One region of the Bacillus pumilus genome, then DNA from elsewhere that is predicted to be linked to it. Evidence: a T-box and tRNA genes for the amino acid it is inferred to sense, from the RefSeq annotation. Region 1 holds a T-box; the other holds one or more tRNA genes.
What was found. A T-box is a leader RNA that pairs with one kind of tRNA and senses whether it is charged. The one in region 1 lies ahead of tyrS (tyrosine--tRNA ligase), so its partner is inferred to be a tRNA-Tyr.
Positions count from the first base shown of each region.

Region 2: it has a tRNA-Tyr gene. The T-box ahead of tyrS (tyrosine--tRNA ligase) is inferred to sense a tRNA for this amino acid. The anticodon was not compared.

Region 1 covers NZ_LT906438.1:2,662,883-2,672,026, forward strand. Annotated here, with positions in the region: gene CKW02_RS13660 (esterase/lipase family protein) at 1-295, opposite strand, end outside; gene CKW02_RS13665 (antibiotic biosynthesis monooxygenase family protein) at 567-923, shown strand; gene tyrS (tyrosine--tRNA ligase) at 1,114-2,382, opposite strand; T-box leader at 2,436-2,673, opposite strand; gene acsA (acetate--CoA ligase) at 2,733-4,457, opposite strand; gene CKW02_RS13680 (GNAT family N-acetyltransferase) at 4,613-5,245, shown strand; gene CKW02_RS13685 (CBS and ACT domain-containing protein) at 5,285-5,926, shown strand; gene CKW02_RS13690 (acetoin utilization protein AcuC) at 5,923-7,083, shown strand; gene ccpA (catabolite control protein A) at 7,126-8,127, opposite strand; gene CKW02_RS13700 (bifunctional 3-deoxy-7-phosphoheptulonate synthase/chorismate mutase) at 8,578-9,144, opposite strand, start outside.
Region 2 covers NZ_LT906438.1:179,952-189,095, forward strand. Annotated here, with positions in the region: gene CKW02_RS20395 (MurR/RpiR family transcriptional regulator) at 1-386, opposite strand, end outside; partial or broken gene murQ (N-acetylmuramic acid 6-phosphate etherase) at 363-1,271, opposite strand; tRNA gene CKW02_RS01040 (tRNA-Glu) at 1,493-1,567, shown strand; tRNA gene CKW02_RS01045 (tRNA-Val) at 1,574-1,649, shown strand; tRNA gene CKW02_RS01050 (tRNA-Thr) at 1,653-1,725, shown strand; tRNA gene CKW02_RS01055 (tRNA-Tyr) at 1,754-1,838, shown strand; tRNA gene CKW02_RS01060 (tRNA-Gln) at 1,843-1,914, shown strand; gene rocF (arginase) at 2,052-2,963, shown strand; gene sigW (RNA polymerase sigma factor SigW) at 3,147-3,710, shown strand; gene rsiW (anti-sigma-W factor RsiW) at 3,725-4,351, shown strand; gene cdaA (diadenylate cyclase CdaA) at 4,568-5,389, shown strand; gene CKW02_RS01085 (CdaR family protein) at 5,382-6,791, shown strand; gene glmM (phosphoglucosamine mutase) at 6,817-8,163, shown strand; gene glmS (glutamine--fructose-6-phosphate transaminase (isomerizing)) at 8,736-9,144, shown strand, end outside.

The sequences.
Region 1 (9,144 bases):
TAATATAGTATAACGTGTTCGCCCCGCCCATACTATGACCTACAATATCTACTTTTTTGGCACCCGTTTTGTCTAACACATCTTGGACAAATCTGGATAGACGTGGACCATTGTTGCGGTTATTACCTGTTTTGTCTATGAAATCGATAGCATATAATTGGTTTCGATCCCAGCCTTGTGTGACCAAGTAACTTTTAATTGAAGCAAAGTTATAAGAGGCACCGCCAATGCCATGCACCATCACAACCGGATTATGCTCAGCCGCCTTCACCTCTTTCGGCTGGATAAAAGCCATTGAACCAATCACCAATGCAAGCGCAACGAGAATTTGCAAACTCCTTTTCTTAAAAAGAATCACTTTCATTCCCCCTTATTCATCTTATACAACTCTATTTTATACAAGAAAAATATGTCAGAAAAGTGAACAAGGTAATGTTTATGAGATGATTTCACAGCCCTATAAATAATCAAAAAGCACCTTGGTCTCTTGTAAATCAAAACTAAAAGACTACGAGATCTATTTTCTTTCATATATAATATGAATAGACAAAAGGAGGTTCTACTAGATGCTATTGACGCAAACACCTGCTCCACCCTACTATGCCGTGATTTTTACATCAAAACGAACAAATATCGAGCAGAAAGAATACGCTGCTGCTGCTCAAAAAATGGACGAATTAGCAAAAGATCTAGACGGGTTTCTTGGAATCGAAAGTGTACGAGATGAACACGGTGTTGGGATCACTGTATCTTACTGGGATTCATTAACAGCAATCAAAGAATGGAAAGCACATACAGCACATCAGCGTGTTCAAAAAAAGGGGAAAGCAGATTGGTATGAAGCCTATACCACCCGAATTTGCAAAGTAGAACATGCTTATACAAACGAAGATTCACTCCTTGAACAAGAAGCAAGCGAATGAGAGAAAACGCCCCTGTAAAATGGTGAGCCTCTTTTATTGAATCAGCCAGCATCATCTTTCTCGTGATGAGTGATATGGATGAAGAAGTCAAAGAACTTGCAGTAGTCTTCATGTTGATTCCTACTTCTCAAAAAGAAAAGCACCTCAATGTATCCTAACATTTGAGGTGCACTTGCTGTTTCTTTAAGATTTATTTATACGTGACGAGGAAGTATTTCTTTTTCCCTCTTCTTAAGACAGTAAATTGGTTTTCAATTCGGTCTTCAGTTGACAGAACATAGTCTTTATCGGTTTGTCTCTCTCCGTTGATGGAGACAGCACCATTTGTGATGTCTTCACGTGCTTGACGCTTTGATGGAGACAGCTTTGATTCCACTAGTACATCGACAAGTGTTAACTCTTCTGTGCTACTTTTCTCCATTGATGGAACATCTTTAAAGCCTACTTTGACTTCTTCGGCTGAAAGAGATTTAATCTCGCCTTTGAATAGCGCATTTGAGATGTTGACTGCCTGTTCTAGTGATTCACGGCCATGTACAAGTGTCGTAACTTCCTCTGCTAGACGGCGCTGTGCTTCACGTTTTTCAGGTGCTGTTTGCACTTTTTCTTCGTACGATGCGATCTCTTCTTTTGATAAGAACGTAAAGTATTTTAAGTATTTCACGACGTCACGGTCATCTGTGTTGATCCAGAATTGGTAGAACTCGTATGGAGACGTTTTTTCTTTATCTAACCAGATGGCGCCGCCTTCTGTTTTACCAAACTTCGTACCGTCTGCTTTCGTGACAAGCGGCATCGTTAAACCGAATGCTTTTGCCCCTTCTGCTTCAGACTTACGGATCAGCTCAAGTCCAGATGTGATATTTCCCCACTGGTCGCTACCGCCAATTTGCAGCTTACAGTTTTCATTTTTGTAAAGGTTTAAGAAGTCTAAAGATTGCAGGATGACGTAGCTGAACTCTGTGTACGAAATCCCTGTCTCAATCCGTGAGCTGACGATATCTTTTGCCAGCATGAAGTTCACACCGAAGTTTTTTCCAATATCACGAAGGAACGTGATGACATTCATTTGGCTGATCCAGTCGAAGTTATTCACGATAACGGCTGGGTTCTCACCTGCTTCAAAATCAAGAAATTGAGAGAGCTGTCCTTTGATTTTATCTGACCACTGTTCAACAATTTCTGCTGGGTTTAGTGAACGTTCTGCTTTTTTGAAGCTAGGGTCGCCGATTAGTCCAGTTGCGCCGCCAACAAGAGCAATCGGATGATGGCCTGCTTCCTGGAATCTGCGTAATGTTAAAATTGGCAATAGGTGACCAATGTGTAAGCTGTCCGCTGTTGGGTCAAAACCGGAGTAAAGCTTGATTTTTTCTTCCGATAATAATTTTGTTAAACCTTCTTCATCTGTTTGCTGCTGAATTAATCCTCTGAACGATAACTCTTCCATCAATTGACTCATATCCAATTCTCCTTTTTTTACAATTCAACATAAAAAACGCCCCTTCGAATGAACGAAGGGACGATATATATCGCGGTACCACCCTGCTTAAAAGACATAAATCACGCCTTTTCACTTACACTGATAACGGATAGATCCGTTCTTTCACTAATCAGGACAGCATACATGCTCCTTTTCGTAAAAGCGGTTCGTGAGGGTAATTCGAATATCTCTTTGTACTGACTCGCACCAGCCGTCAGCTCTCTTGGACAGGGAAAGATGATTCTACTGAATCTCAGTCAAAACCTTTACATATTCAACTAATGTCATTTTAAACATACTTTTGATATCAAGTCAACTGATGAAAAAAATTAATCTTCCATTGTCGATAGGTCGCCAGCCGGTAAATTCAGCTCCCACGCCTTTAGCACACGTCTCATAATTTTTCCGCTTCGCGTCTTAGGCAGTTTGTCCTTAAACTCGATTTCTCTCGGTGCTGCATGTGCAGCGAGTCCTTTTTTCACAAACGTACGGATCTCTTCTTTCAGCTCATCTGTCGGCTCATATCCGCTTCTAAGCGCAATGAATGCTTTAATAATTTCGCCGCGGACCGGATCTGGTTTTCCAATGACACCAGCCTCTGCAATGGCCGGATGTTCGACCAGTTTGCTTTCCACCTCAAAAGGACCAACCCGCTCTCCTGATGTCATGATCACATCATCGACACGTCCCTGGAACCAAAAGTATCCGTCTTCGTCCATATAAGCTGAATCTCCTGAAACATACCAATCTCCCGGCATAAAGTAAGATTCATATTTTTCAGGATTGTTCCAGATCGTATGCATCATAGACGGCCAGCCTTTTTTGATGGCGAGGTTGCCCATCCGGTATGGCGGAAGTTCATTTCCGGCATTATCCACAATCGCAGCTTCTACGCCTGGAATCGGTTTTCCCATTGAACCTGGTTTGATATCCATGCATGGATAATTACAAATTAGCTGTGCACCGGTTTCCGTCATCCACCAAGTGTCATGAATTCGTTTACCAAATACAGCGTCTCCCCAGCGGATGACTTCTGGATTAAGTGGCTCACCTACACTTAACACATGACGGAGCGAGCTGAGATCATATTTTTGAATGAGGTCATCTCCTGCCCCCATTAGCATTCTAAAAGCGGTCGGTGCACTGTACCAAACGGTCACACCTAGTGATTCAATCGTTTCATACCACGTATCAGGGCTAAATCTGCCGCCTAAAATGACATTCGTCGCCCCATTTAACCACGGTGAAAAAATGCCGTACACTGTGCCTGTTACCCAGCCTGGGTCAGCTGTACACCAGTAGACATCGTCTTCTTTCAGATCAAGCACCCATTTACCAGTCTGGTCTTGCTGTACCATTGCGCCATGGACATGCAGCACACCTTTTGGCGTACCTGTCGACCCTGACGTGTAATGAAGCAGAAAGCCGTCTTTTTCATCCATCCATTCGATTTCAAGGTCCTTCGCCGCCTGCGCAAAAGCCTCTTCATAATGGATTGTCCGAACGCCATCGACGTCTTCCTTTTCACCGCCAACAATGATGACAGATTCAAGTTTCGGAAGCTCTGCAAATGGAATTCGTTCAAGCAGATCCGGCGTTGTCACAATGACCTTCGCCTCGCTATTTTCTAAACGGTCTTTGACCGCACCTTCCATAAATGCCTCAAATAACGGGCCAACGATCGCACCAATTTTGACTGCGCCAAGCAGAAGAAAATAGAGCTCAGGTGATCTTGGCATAAAGATAAATACGCGATCCCCTTTTTGCACATTCGCATTTTCTCTGAATAGATTTCCCGCTTTATTTGTGTTGATTTTCATATCTCTGAACGTATATTTTTCATCCCGCTGTGAATCTTTGTAGTGAAGCGCCACCTTGTTCTTACGAAACGAGTCCGCATGTCTGTCAATCGCTTCATAGGCTGCATTTATGTTTCCTGTTTCATACCATGAGAAGTTTTTTCTTGCTTCTTCCCATGAAAATTCTTTGTATGCCTGCTCATAATCATTTAAATGATAGTCCCCTTTTACTGATGGTAGCGTTTCCACTTTCATCAAACAGTCCCCCTTTGCATACGTTTACAATGACCATTATAGTATAGATGACTTTTTTTCTCAATTTTTAAAAAACTTATAGTGAAACCGTTTTAATTCTTGCAAGTTTTAAGATAAAATAGAGACGACTCACTAGAATTTGAGGCGGTGGATACGTGGAGCATCCTAAAACTTATTATTCAAAAACCATTAAGCGAGAAACAGGTACCATCCTGATTGAAGGTCCGGTACCTGCATCAGAGCTTGCGAACTATACGTTTCATGAAGGCCTAACGGCATTTCGCACGCCAGAGGAACAGAAACAAGCACTTGTTGAAATAGCAGACCTTCCAGAAGGACGTATTATCATTGCAAGAGTGGATGAGCTTGTTGTCGGCTATGTCACGTATTTATATCCTGATCCGCTTGAGCGCTGGTCAGAGGGCAACATGGACAATTTAATCGAGCTTGGCGCGATTGAGGTCGCTCCTCCATTTAGAGGCTGCTCACTTGGTAAGCATTTACTTGATGTGAGCATGATGGATGAGCAAATGGAGAATTATATCGTCATTACAACTGAATATTACTGGCATTGGGATTTAAAGGGGACAAAGAAAAACGTGTGGGAGTACCGCAAGATGATGGAGAAAATGATGAACGCAGGCGGTCTTGTTTGGTTTGCAACAGACGAGCCAGAGATCAGCTCACATCCAGCCAATTGTTTAATGGCCAGAATCGGGAAAAACGTGAGTCCTGATTCGATTGAGCGTTTCGATCGTCTTCGCTTCCATCAACGCTTTATGTATTAACGTTCAATTCGTTTTTTTGGCAAAGGGGATTGGTAAACAATGATGATTGAACAAATTATGGAGCGTGATGTGATCACGCTGCGAAAAACCGATACGATTGAAGAAGCCATAAAAAAAATGAGTGCACATCACATTCGGCATATTCCAATCGTATCTGATCAAGATTCTGTCATTGGGATGGTGACAGATCGAGATATTAAAAATGCCAGTCCAAGTATATTTGAAACAGAAAAAAGGAAGCTCTTTATTCAGCGGCCTGTTGAAGAGATCATGGTATTAGAGACGATTACTGCTCATCCGCTTGATTTCGTTGAAGAGATTTCTAGTGTCTTTTTTGAACACGGAATTGGCTGCCTTCCAGTGGTGAGACGCGGCAAGCTTGTAGGCATTATCACAAAGACTGATTTGCTTCGTACGTTTGTCAGACTGACAGGTGCAGATCAGCCTGGGTCACACTTAGAGGTTGAAGTGGACCAAATGACAGAAGGTCTTGCAGACATTACGACCATTTTAAAAGAGCAGCATATTCAAATGCTGAGTGTGCTTGTGTATCCGCATGCAAATGAATCGTCTAAAGTGCTCGTCTTCCGCCTTCAAACCATGCATGCAGATCATGTGACGAAGCTGATTCGTGCAAAAGGCTATAAGGTGCTGTGGCCTATGGAGCAGACGATCAAATGAAGGAAGCGACCTTTGTTTTTTCACCCTCTTTTCAAACGTACCAGTTTCACCAAGACCATCCCTTCAATCAGCTTCGTGTCTACTTAACATATGACCTGCTTCAAAAAATGAAGGCGTTAACAGATGATGAGATCGTCGCACCGCGTATGGCGACCCTCGAGGAATTAAAGCTCGTCCATACAGCCGATTATATTCAAGCTGTGCAGCGGGCTAGTCAAGGAAAGCTCTCTACAGCAGAGGGGGAGCGCTACGGTCTTGGCACGGAGGATACACCGATGTTTGCAGGTATGCATGAGGCAGCTTCTCTCCTTGTTGGCGGGACACTCACAGCCGTTGACCAAGTAATGATGGGACACTCGCAGCATGCACTGAATCTTGGCGGTGGACTTCATCACGGGTTTAAAGGGCGTGCATCTGGCTTCTGTATTTATAATGACAGCTCAGTGGCGATTCAATATATTCAAAAGACATATGGTGCAAGAATTTTATATATTGATACGGATGCCCATCATGGAGATGGTGTACAATTCAGCTTCTATGACGACCCTGAGGTATGTACGGTCTCGATTCATGAAACGGGACGCTATTTGTTCCCTGGAACTGGACAAGTACAGGAAAGAGGTCATGATAAAGGCTATGGCTACGCCTACAATATTCCGCTTGATGCATTTACAGAAGACGAATCGTTCCTTGAAGCATACCGAACAGCAGTGACGGAAATTGCTGCTTTTTTTAAACCAGATGTGATTTTGACGCAAAACGGCGCAGACGCACACTACTATGATCCGTTAACCCATTTATCTGCCACCATGAAAATATATGAGGAAATTCCTAGACTTGCCCATGAATTAGCGCATCAATATTGTGATGGCAAATGGATCGCTGTCGGCGGAGGAGGATATGATATTTGGCGTGTCGTGCCAAGGGCGTGGAGCCGAATTTGGCTTGAAATGAAAGGTATTACACCGCCTAATGAACTGCCTCAGGACTGGGTTCAGGCTTGGCATAAACAATCTCCTGTCACCCTGCCATCCACATGGAGAGACCCTGACGATTTATATCCACCGATCCCAAGAAAAGCAGAAATCACAGAAAAAAATGCTCAAACTGTAGAAAAAGCACTGATGCCCGTTAGAAGAGAAAAGAAAAATGCATAAGAAAAGCAGGCATTCACTGATGTGTAAGCCTGCTTTTTCGTTTTATTTTGTTGATTGTCTTTCTTCAATTCTGTGTGGAAGTTCCACAATTTGGTCATCTACTTGCTCTTTGTTCATCAGCTTTGTCAGCAGTCTCATTGCGACAGCACCAATATCATACGTCGGCTGAACAACAGTTGTCAGCTGAGGACGCACCATGAGAGAAAGTCTCGTGTTATCAAAGCCAATCACTTCTAAATCGTCAGGAATGGATACGCCTCTATCTTGTGCTCCATGAATGACACCTAGCGCCATTTCATCCGTAGCCGCAATAACAGCTGTCGGCTTGTCAGACTGCTCAAGCAAGTGAGCAAGTGATTCAATTCCAGAATCATACGAATAATCGCCTTCAGCGACGAGCGCATCGTCAAATGCGATGCCCGCTTCTTCGAGCGCACGCTTATAGCCTGCAAGCTTTCTCATAGAGTTAATCGGTTCTGACATTGGGCCAGATACGAAGGCAATTCGCTTATGTCCTTTTTCAACTAAAAGCTGAACTGAATCATAAATCGCTTGCTCGTAGTTGATGTTGACAGATGGTGTTTGAGCTTGCTCTTCAACAGATGCAGCAAGAACAATTGGCACAGGAGAGCGCTTAAATTCTTCAACAAGCACATCTGTGATATTTCCACCCATAAAGACAATCCCATCTACTTGTTTACCTAGCATTGTATTTAATAGATGAAGCTCTTTATCGGTATTTTGATCTGAGTTGCTCAAAATGATGTTGTACTTATACATCGTGGCGATATCTTCAATTCCGCGAGCAAGCTCTGAATAGAAGATACTCGAAATATCAGGGATGATGACTCCCACCGTTGTTGTTTTTTTACTTGCAAGGCCTCGTGCCACCGCATTCGGGCGATAGCCAAGGCGATCAATCGCTTCAAGTACCTTTTTTCTTGTTGTTGGTTTTACATTCGGATTCCCATTCACTACGCGTGATACCGTTGCCATACTTACATTTGCTTCTCTTGCTACATCATATATTGTAACATTATTCACATAAATCACTCCTTCAAATACACTTCATATCTATAGCATTCACCAATTGGATAGAGACATGTCAGATACGAGGAAAATAATATCCTATTTGTCATTAAAACGATGAAAAGAGACACATAATTTTTCAATCTACATCAAAATGACATTCTTTTATGAAATTATACACGTTTTTTCACCATATGAAAACGTTCCCTTTCTTTTTATAACTAAATTAAACAAACTTTAATGAGCTTGTTACCTGTAAATTGAATCATATTTCATGAAAAATCGTCGAGAACGTCAGCTATGACAATGATCTTAGCAGATTCTATTGAATTTTAAAAATGAAAACATTGTGAACAAGCACTTTTAAAGCTTGCAATGTGTTCTTTTCCTTTCATTCCCAATATCCATCATGTTTTATCCATAGAAAAACCGCCGGGCAGTCATCCGGCGGCTTTCTATCTATGATTACGCGTGAATGTTAACAAGTGGTCTTAACGCATCTAACCATTTTTCGAATTGAGGAATGTCCATTTGCTGCGCTGAGTCAGATAGAGCAACAGATGGATCTGGATGCACTTCTGCCATGACACCGTCTGCTCCAATCGCAAGAGCTGCTTTCGCTGTTGGAAGGAGAAGATCTCTACGTCCAGTTGAGTGCGTCACATCAACAAAGACTGGTAAATGTGTTTCTTGTTTCAAAATTGGCACAGCAGAAATATCTAGTGTATTTCTTGTCGCTGTTTCATATGTGCGGATACCGCGCTCGCAAAGGATGATTTGGTCATTTCCTTGGGCGATGATGTATTCAGCTGCATTGATGAATTCTGAAATAGTCGCTGCAAGACCACGTTTTAAAAGAACTGGTTTCTTCACAGATCCTGCTGCTTTTAATAGCTCGAAGTTTTGCATGTTTCGTGCACCAATTTGGATGACATCGATATGCTCAATCGCTTCTTCAATATGAGCAGGATTGACGATTTCACTAATGACAGCAAGACCGTATTCATCCGCTACACGCTTTAGAATTTTAAG
Region 2 (9,144 bases), 1.4 Mb from region 1:
GAAGTGGCTGCACTGCGAAAAGGTGCTTCATTGGAACCGGACGTCGATAGGTGAACGTCACATAAGGCAGAAACGCTTGTTTGACCTGGATGTGTCAATGCAATGGTTTTCACTCCATTGTCTTTTGCGAGCTGAAGGGCTTGAATGATGTCTAACGTTTCTCCTGAAAAGGATATACCGAACACGATGTCATTCTTTCCTGCATTTGCGATGACCGTTGATGCGATGTGCATGTCAGTGAAGGCAGTCGCTGCATAATTGATTCTGAGAAATTTCTGCTGGGCATCCGCTGCGACGATGCCAGATGCACCGACGCCGATAAAATGGATTTGGTTTGCATGCAGCAGTAATTGAACAGCCTCTTCTAATGCCTCTGCATTTAAAATAGAAGCGGTGTCCTTAATCGATTGAATCGAGTTTCCTGCTGTTTTTTTGTCTGTGTTTGTTTGGAGCATGACGATGGCAGTTTTGACTTCTAAGTCTGCCGCTTCAAGCGTTTTCACGGCTTGTTCGTAGGGAGCGTTTGTCACATGTTGAATGATGGTGATGGCGCGTTCTTTTAATTTATGATTGCTGACTTTTACATCAACCATCAGGTTTTCATATACTTTTCCTTGTCTGATCATGACAGAGGTGGAAAGCATATTTAAAATCATTTTATGAGCGGATGCGGCTTTCATTCGTGTTGACCCGGTGATGGCTTCAGGTCCTACAATGACTTCAATGGCGCAGTCTGCCAGTTCGCTAATTTTTGCTTGTTCATTACAGCTGAGGGCTACTGTTTTTGCGCCGATGGATTTAGCGTAGTTTAAAGCGCCGATGATGTAGGGTGTCCTACCGCTGGCGGCGATACCGACGACTGTATCTTTTGATGTCAGGTGAATGTGTACTAAATCCTGTTTGCCCGCTTCTTCACTGTCTTCCACATCTTCGGCAGCATGTGAAAAAGCAGCGTCTCCGCCTGCCATGATGCCGACAATCACATCAGGTGAGACGCTATAGGTAGGGGGACATTCGACAGCATCCATCACGCCAAGTCTGCCGCTTGTCCCGGCTCCTAAATAAACGAGTCTGCCCCCATTTGAGATGGATTCATAGGCGAAGTCACTTGCTGTTTTGACATGTGGTAGGACACGGTTGACTGCTTGAGCGACCTTCATATCTTCTTCATTAATCATTTGGAGCATTTCGAGTGGATCTGCTTGTGATATTCCCATTGTGTTAGGATTTCTTGATTCTGTTGTCAAAGAACGCAATTGAGATGGCTGCATGCGACATTCCTCCTTATTTCTTCATTTTCAGTATATTCAGTATGATATGAAATTTCAACATTATATTTAAATATTGAAATTATATTTCAATTAAAAAGTAGTGCTATTTGAAGGTAAATAGTTAGAAAATAAAAAAAATAAAAATCCCCTTTACAAAAGGGGGACAACCTGTATATAATAACTTTTGTCAGCTTCAAGGAAACAGTCAAACTTGACAAATTGGCCCGTTGGTCAAGCGGTTAAGACACCGCCCTTTCACGGCGGTAACACGGGTTCGAATCCCGTACGGGTCACCATAATGTGGAGGATTAGCTCAGCTGGGAGAGCATCTGCCTTACAAGCAGAGGGTCGGCGGTTCGAGCCCGTCATCCTCCACCATATGCCGGTGTAGCTCAACTGGTAGAGCAACTGACTTGTAATCAGTAGGTTGGGGGTTCAAGTCCTCTTGCCGGCACTGTTTTTACTTTATCAATTCCATATGTGGAGGGGTAGCGAAGTGGCTAAACGCGGCGGACTGTAAATCCGCTCCCTCCGGGTTCGGCGGTTCGAATCCGCCCCCCTCCACCATTTTTGGGCTATAGCCAAGCGGTAAGGCAACGGACTTTGACTCCGTCATGCGTTGGTTCGAATCCAGCTAGCCCAGTTAAGACACCTTTTTCAAAAAGGTGTCTTTTTTTTATGTGAGTAGGCAGAATGTATAACTATTCAAAATATTGTTGAGTTGAGTCAGGAGGCATCAAGAAAGTAAAATATAAGCATGAACAGAAAGGGGATGTACATATGGGAGATCAAAAGAAAGTCACGCTTGTCGGCGTTCCAATGGATTTGGGTCAAATGAGAAGGGGCGTCGACATGGGACCGAGTGCGATTCGGTGTGCAGGCGTAAAAGAAAAATTGGAATCGCTTTCATTTGATGTGGAGGATCTCGGAGATATTCCGGTTGAACAAAGAGATGATGAAAAAGGTTTATATACAAGTGAAAAGCTAAAAAATTTAACGGAGAATGCTGGTGCGAATCAGCTGCTGGCTGAGAAGGTTGACAGTATTGTGCAATCAGGTTCATTCCCGCTCATTTTAGGCGGTGATCACAGCATTGCCATTGGCACACTTGCTGGTGTATCCAAGCATTATGAAAACTTAGGTGTCATTTGGTATGATGCTCACGGTGATTTAAATACAGAGGAAACCTCTCCTTCTGGAAATATACATGGTATGCCGCTTGCAGTCAGTCTTGGCCTTGGGCATGCTGATTTGACGAACATTGGTGGTTATTCTCCAAAATTGAAGCCTGAGAATGTTGTTTTAATTGGTGCTCGATCCTTAGATGAAGGAGAGCGGGCATTAATTAGAGAGAAAGGCGTTAAAGTGTATACGATGCATGAAATAGATCGTTTAGGGATGACAAGGGTGATGGAGGAAGCCATTTCTTATTTAAAGGAAAGAACGGATGGTGTCCACCTGTCGCTTGATTTAGATGGATTAGATCCAGCTGAGTGTCCAGGTGTAGGAACTCCTGTGGCAGGCGGCATCAGTTACCGTGAGAGTCATCTAGCCATGGAGCTTTTAGAGGAAGCGGGTATTTTGACTTCAGCTGAATTTGTTGAGGTGAATCCGGTTTTGGATGAAAAAAATAAAACAGCCGAGGCAGCTGTTGCGTTGATTGGATCATTAATGGGCGAAAAGCTATTGTAGAGCGGGACTTGTTCCCGTTCTTTTTTGTTTTGGATAAATTTAAGGATATATTAAGGTTTTTACTGGTGGATATACGTAACACGCTGTCAAAAATTTGTTACACTATTTTTTAGAGGAGAATGAAACCTTTTGGAAAGAGGTTCGTATACATAAAGACCGGTGAAGGCAGAGGTTGAATATACTATGGACACAATGATTAAAAAGAGAATTAAGCAATTGAAAAAAGGCGACCAGAACGCATTTGCAGACATCGTAGACCTGTATAAAGACAAAATTTATCAGCTGTGCTACCGTATGCTTGGGAATGCACACGAAGCAGAGGATATTGCACAGGAGGCGTTTATTCGTGCCTATGTGAATATTGAAAGCTTTGATGTGAATCGTAAGTTTTCTACGTGGCTGTACCGCATTGCAACCAACCTGACCATCGATCGTATTCGCAAAAAAAAGCCGGATTATTATTTAGATGCAGAGGTGGCAGGAACAGAAGGATTGAATATGTATTCTCAAATTGCTGCTGATGGCATTTTGCCAGAGGAAGAGGTGGTGTCTCTTGAATTATCGAGTACCATTCAGCAAAAAATTCTAAGATTACCCGATAAATATCGTTCGGTCATCGTATTAAAGTATATTGATGAACTCTCGTTAAAAGAAATTAGTGAGATTTTAAATATACCTGTTGGTACGGTGAAAACGAGAATACACAGGGGTAGAGAGGCTCTCCGGAAACAGTTGAGAGACCTTTGAGTGAGGTGATTTTGATGAGCTGTCAGGAAAAAATCGTCCTGCTTATGCATCAGTATTTAGACGGGGACATTGAGCCCCAAGACGAAAAAGAATTAAAAAGCCATCTGCAATCGTGTGAGGAGTGCCGTACTCATTTTCAACAAATTGAGAAATCCATCGCGCTTGTGCAGAGTACATCTCATATAGAAGCACCGACTGATTTCACTGCAAAGGTGATGGCAGGTCTTCCAAAGGAAAAAAAGCGTGTGTCGGTTCAAAGATGGATCAAAGCTCATCCGCTGATGGTGGCCGCTGCCCTCTTTCTCATTTTGATGGGAGGCAGTCTGTTTACAAGCTGGAATACGGATCATAATTTCAGTGTGTCGAAGCAGCCGAATCTCGTCGTTGTAAATGATACAGTGACCGTACCTAAAGGGGAAACCGTAAAAGGTGATGTCACTGTCAAAAATGGCAAGCTGATTGTAGAAGGCAAGGTTGATGGAAATGTCACCGTCGTCAATGGGGAACAGCTGACTGCTTCTGCCGGACAAGTCACTGGTCAAATTAATGAAATTAATGAAGTGTTTGATTGGATTTGGTACAAAATGAAATCTACAGTACAAAATGTGATGCGGGTCATTGGACCAGAGGAGCAAAAGTAATTATACGGGTCGAGAGCAGTCTCTTTAGGGACTGCTCTTTTTCTATATTATAGGTCAGAATGTATGCGAGCTAGCAGGCCAGCCATATATGGCAACTGTTTTCCTTGCTGAAACAAAATGTGATATAATAGCCACGCTATGTATTTACACATAGGCTCTTTTTTTATCAAAAATGCATCAAACGAAGAATAACTGAAAATTCTGGAGGACGAGGAAATGGCTTTAGGGGATATTCCTATTTTGCAGTACCTCGGTAATGCTGTTGATATTCTCGTTGTTTGGTATGTGATATATAAATTAATGATGGTCATCCGCGGAACAAAAGCGGTTCAGCTTTTAAAGGGAATTGTGGTCATTGTTCTCGTCAGGATGGGAAGTGCGTATCTCGGTCTTAACACACTTCAATGGCTGATGGATCAAGCGATTACGTGGGGATTCCTTGCGATCATTATTATTTTTCAGCCAGAGCTAAGGAGAGCGCTTGAGCAGCTTGGGCGCGGCCGTTTCTTCTCAAGAAGCGGGACACCTGTAGAGGAACAGCAGCAGAAAACGATCGAGGCAATTACAAAAGCAATTAACTATATGGCAAAACGCAGAATCGGCGCGCTGCTGACAATTGAGCGTGATACTGGGATGAATGATTACATAGAGACTGGAATTCCTTTGAATGCAAAGGTGAGTTCAGAGCTGCTCATTAATATTTTCATTCCAAATACACCACTTCATGACGGTGCTGTCATTATGAAGCGTGATGAGATTGCAGCTGCCGCTTGTTATTTACCGCTGTCAGAAAGTCCTTTTATCTCTAAGGAACTAGGGACGCGTCACCGGGCGGCAGTCGGAATTAGCGAAGTGACAGACAGCTTGACCGTCATCGTTTCTGAGGAGACAGGCGGCATTTCTGTCGCGAGAAATGGTGATCTCCACCGAGAATTGACAGAAGAAGCGCTTGAAGAAATGCTGATTGCTGAATTTAGTAAGAACAGCAAAGATGCTTCCTCGACCAAATGGTATTGGAGGGGCAAGAAAAATGGATAAGATTTTGAATAATCGCTGGGCCGTAAAGCTTTTTGCATTGGTCTTCGCTTTATTGCTGTATGGTGCAGTCAATTCAGCGCAAGCGCCCACGCCGAAAAAAATCGGTGAATCCTTTTTCCCAACATCGACGACAGATGAAGCGACCTTAACCGATATTCCTGTTAAAGCGTATTATGATGACGAGAAGTATGTCGTCACTGGTGTGCCGCAAACAGTCAATGTGACGATTAAAGGGTCAACGAGTGCTGTGAAAACAGCAAGACAAACAAAGAACTTCGAAATATATGCAGATATGCAGAATTTATCCACAGGTACTCATAAAGTGGAGCTGAAGGCAAGAGATGTATCAAAAGGACTCACGCTATCGATCAATCCATCTGTGACGACGGTGACGATACAAGAAAAAACAACAGCAGAATTTCCTGTTGAAACCGAATTTTATAATCAAAATAAAATCAAAGACGGCTATTCACCTGAACAGCCTATTGTGAATCCGAAAAAAGTCACAGTCACAGGTTCAAAAGACGTGATCGACAAAATTTCTGTCATTAAAGCATTTGTGAACCTAGAGGATGTCGATCAGCAAATTGAAAAGGAAGCGAAGCTCACTGTGTATGATAGCAGCGGGAATGAGCTGCCAGTCGAATTGAGTCCGTCTGTTGTGAATATTACAGTTCCCATCTCAAGTCCAAGCAAAAAGGTTCCGTTTAAAATAGAGCGGACTGGCAGTTTGCCGGATGGGATCAGTATCTCAAGTATTGAGACAAGCCCGAGTGAGGTCACAGTGTACGGCTCTCAAAAAGTGCTGGATTCGCTTGATTTTATTGATGGCGTCAAGCTGGACCTAAGCAAAATCAAAGATGATACGGAGATTGATGCCGACATTCCCCTGCCAGATGGTGTGAAAAAGGTATCGCCCGAAACGGTGAAGATCAAAGTGAAGGTTGCTACAGCTCAAGAAAAAAAGATCGATAATGTACCAATCTCTGTCGTAGGTCTAAGCAAAGATCTCACCTCTGATTTTGTGAGCCCATCTTCTGGACGGCTTACGTTAACAGCAAAGGGATCAAAGAGTGCGATTGATAAACTAAAGGCTTCAGATGTTGAAGCCTATATCAATGTCGGGGACTTGAACGAAGGAACACATGAGGTCACAATTCAAGTGAACGGTCCTCAAAATGTGACGTGGACATTATCGAGATCAAAGGTCAAAGTGAAATTGACTTCTACTGAAACAGAAGATCAGCCAGCGTCTACAAATGATCAGAAGAAGCCATCTTCTGATGACGATGATCAGGAAGAGAAGAGCAAAGAAGAATCCACGCAAGATAAAGCGAAGAAAGAATCAAGTCAAAGACAGCGGATCAAAGAAGATAAAAAAGAGGACGAAGCGGCCTCTTGAATGGTAAAAAAGGAGCGATTGAAACATGGGCAAGTACTTTGGAACTGATGGTGTAAGGGGTGTGGCGAATAGCGAATTAACGCCAGAGCTCGCATTTAAAATTGGGAGATTTGGCGGCTATGTGCTCACGAAGGATAAAGAACGTCCAAAGGTACTCGTTGGGCGAGACACACGTGTATCCGGTCATATGTTAGAAGGAGCGCTCGTTGCAGGCTTACTTTCAATTGGGGCTGAAGTAATGCGTCTGGGTGTGATCTCAACACCTGGAGTGTCTTATTTAACGAAAGCAATGGACGCAGAAGCGGGTGTCATGATCTCTGCTTCTCACAATCCAGTTCAAGATAACGGAATTAAATTCTTCGGCGGTGACGGCTTTAAGCTGTCTGATGAACAGGAGAATGAAATTGAGCAGCTGATGGATCAGCCGGTCGATCAATTGCCACGCCCAGTTGGAGCGGATCTTGGAACAGTAAATGACTACTTTGAAGGCGGTCAGAAATACTTGCAATTCTTGAAGCAGACAGCAGACGAGGATTTCACAGGTATTCACGTGGCGCTTGACTGTGCACACGGTGCAACCTCTTCTCTAGCGACACATTTATTTGCGGATTTAGATGCGGATGTGTCCACAATGGGAACATCACCAAACGGATTGAATATCAATGATGGTGTAGGCTCAACTCATCCAGAGGCGCTTTCTGCTTTTATGAAGGAGAAGGGTGCAGATATTGGTCTTGCGTTTGATGGTGACGGTGACCGTCTGATTGCTGTCGATGAAAAAGGTGATATTGTAGACGGCGATCAAATTATGTACATATGTGCACGTTATTTGAAGGGCGAAGGTCGATTAAAGGATGACACGGTCGTCTCTACGGTCATGAGTAACCTAGGTTTCTATAAAGCGCTCGAGAAACAAGGCATTAAGAGCATCCAAACCGCTGTTGGTGACCGCTATGTGGTTGAAGCGATGAAAAAGGATGGGTATAATGTCGGCGGTGAGCAATCAGGCCACTTGATTTTCCTTGATTACAATACGACAGGTGATGGCATGCTTTCTGCAATCATGCTTGTCAACACACTCAAAGCTACAGGAAAAACATTGTCAGAGCTTGCGGCTGAAATGGAGAAATTCCCGCAGCTTCTAGTGAATGTGAAAGTGTCTGATAAATATAAAGTAGAAGAAAATGAAAAGGTAAAAGCAGTGATTCAAGAGGTTGAAAAAGAGATGAACGGTGACGGCCGTATTCTTGTTCGTCCATCTGGAACAGAGCCGCTTGTACGTGTCATGGCAGAGGCGAAAACAAAAGAGCTATGTGATGATTATGTGACTCGAATTACGGCTGTTGTGAAGGAAGAAATGGGTATTGAGTAATAGATATCAAAGCAAATCGCTAGCAGCGGTTTGCTTTTTTTCGAATAAACGTCATAAATGGATGGTTTTGTACGAATCTTATAGGCGAGGGCAATTTACTGTGTCTTCATACATAGGAGAGCACATCAAAGGTAGAACGTGACAAGCCTCATCGCATATAGTGTAAGGAGGTCTCACTTTCTTGAAAGGGATCACCGGCTAAATTGTGATTGACGGAGGTCAGACCTTATAGTACAATCATCCTTGTGTTACTGGATTTTTTATTCTATCAGGAAAGGCAGGGTAGATGTTCAGAAACTCTCTTATAATTATAGCGCCCGAACTAAGCGATCGGACGAAAGATGCTTAGTTGACGAGGATGGAGGTTATCGAATTTTCGGCGGATGCCTCCCGGCTGATCAAAAAAGAGATCACAGCCGTAAGTGTTTCTTTAAAGCAAAGAGGTGACTCTTTGTACAAAGGGAATACACATGATCTCCCAAATTAAACATGTAGAGAGGGACGAAGAAATGTCCCTTCTATTTTAGTAGGCTTTCTTTGTCCCTTTCACATGAACGGGAGGAAGAATATTTATGTGTGGAATCGTAGGTTATATTGGTCAGAATGATGCGAAGGAAATCTTATTAAAGGGTTTAGAAAAGCTTGAGTACCGCGGGTATGACTCAGCAGGTATCGCTGTGGCAAACGAAGAAGGCGTGCACGTGTTCAAAGAAAAAGGACGTATCGCTGAGCTTCGTGAAGTTGTTGATGCAAACGTAGCATCTTCAGCTGGAATCGGACATACACGCTGGGCAACACACGGTGTACCAAGCCATCTAAACGCGCATCCGCATCAAAGTGCTTCTGGCCGTTTTACGCTTGTTCATAACGGTGTCATCGAGAACTATGTACAATTGACACGTGAATATTTACAAGACGTCACACTAAAAAGCGACACAGATACAGAGGTTGTTGTTCAAGTCATCGAACAATTTGTAAGCA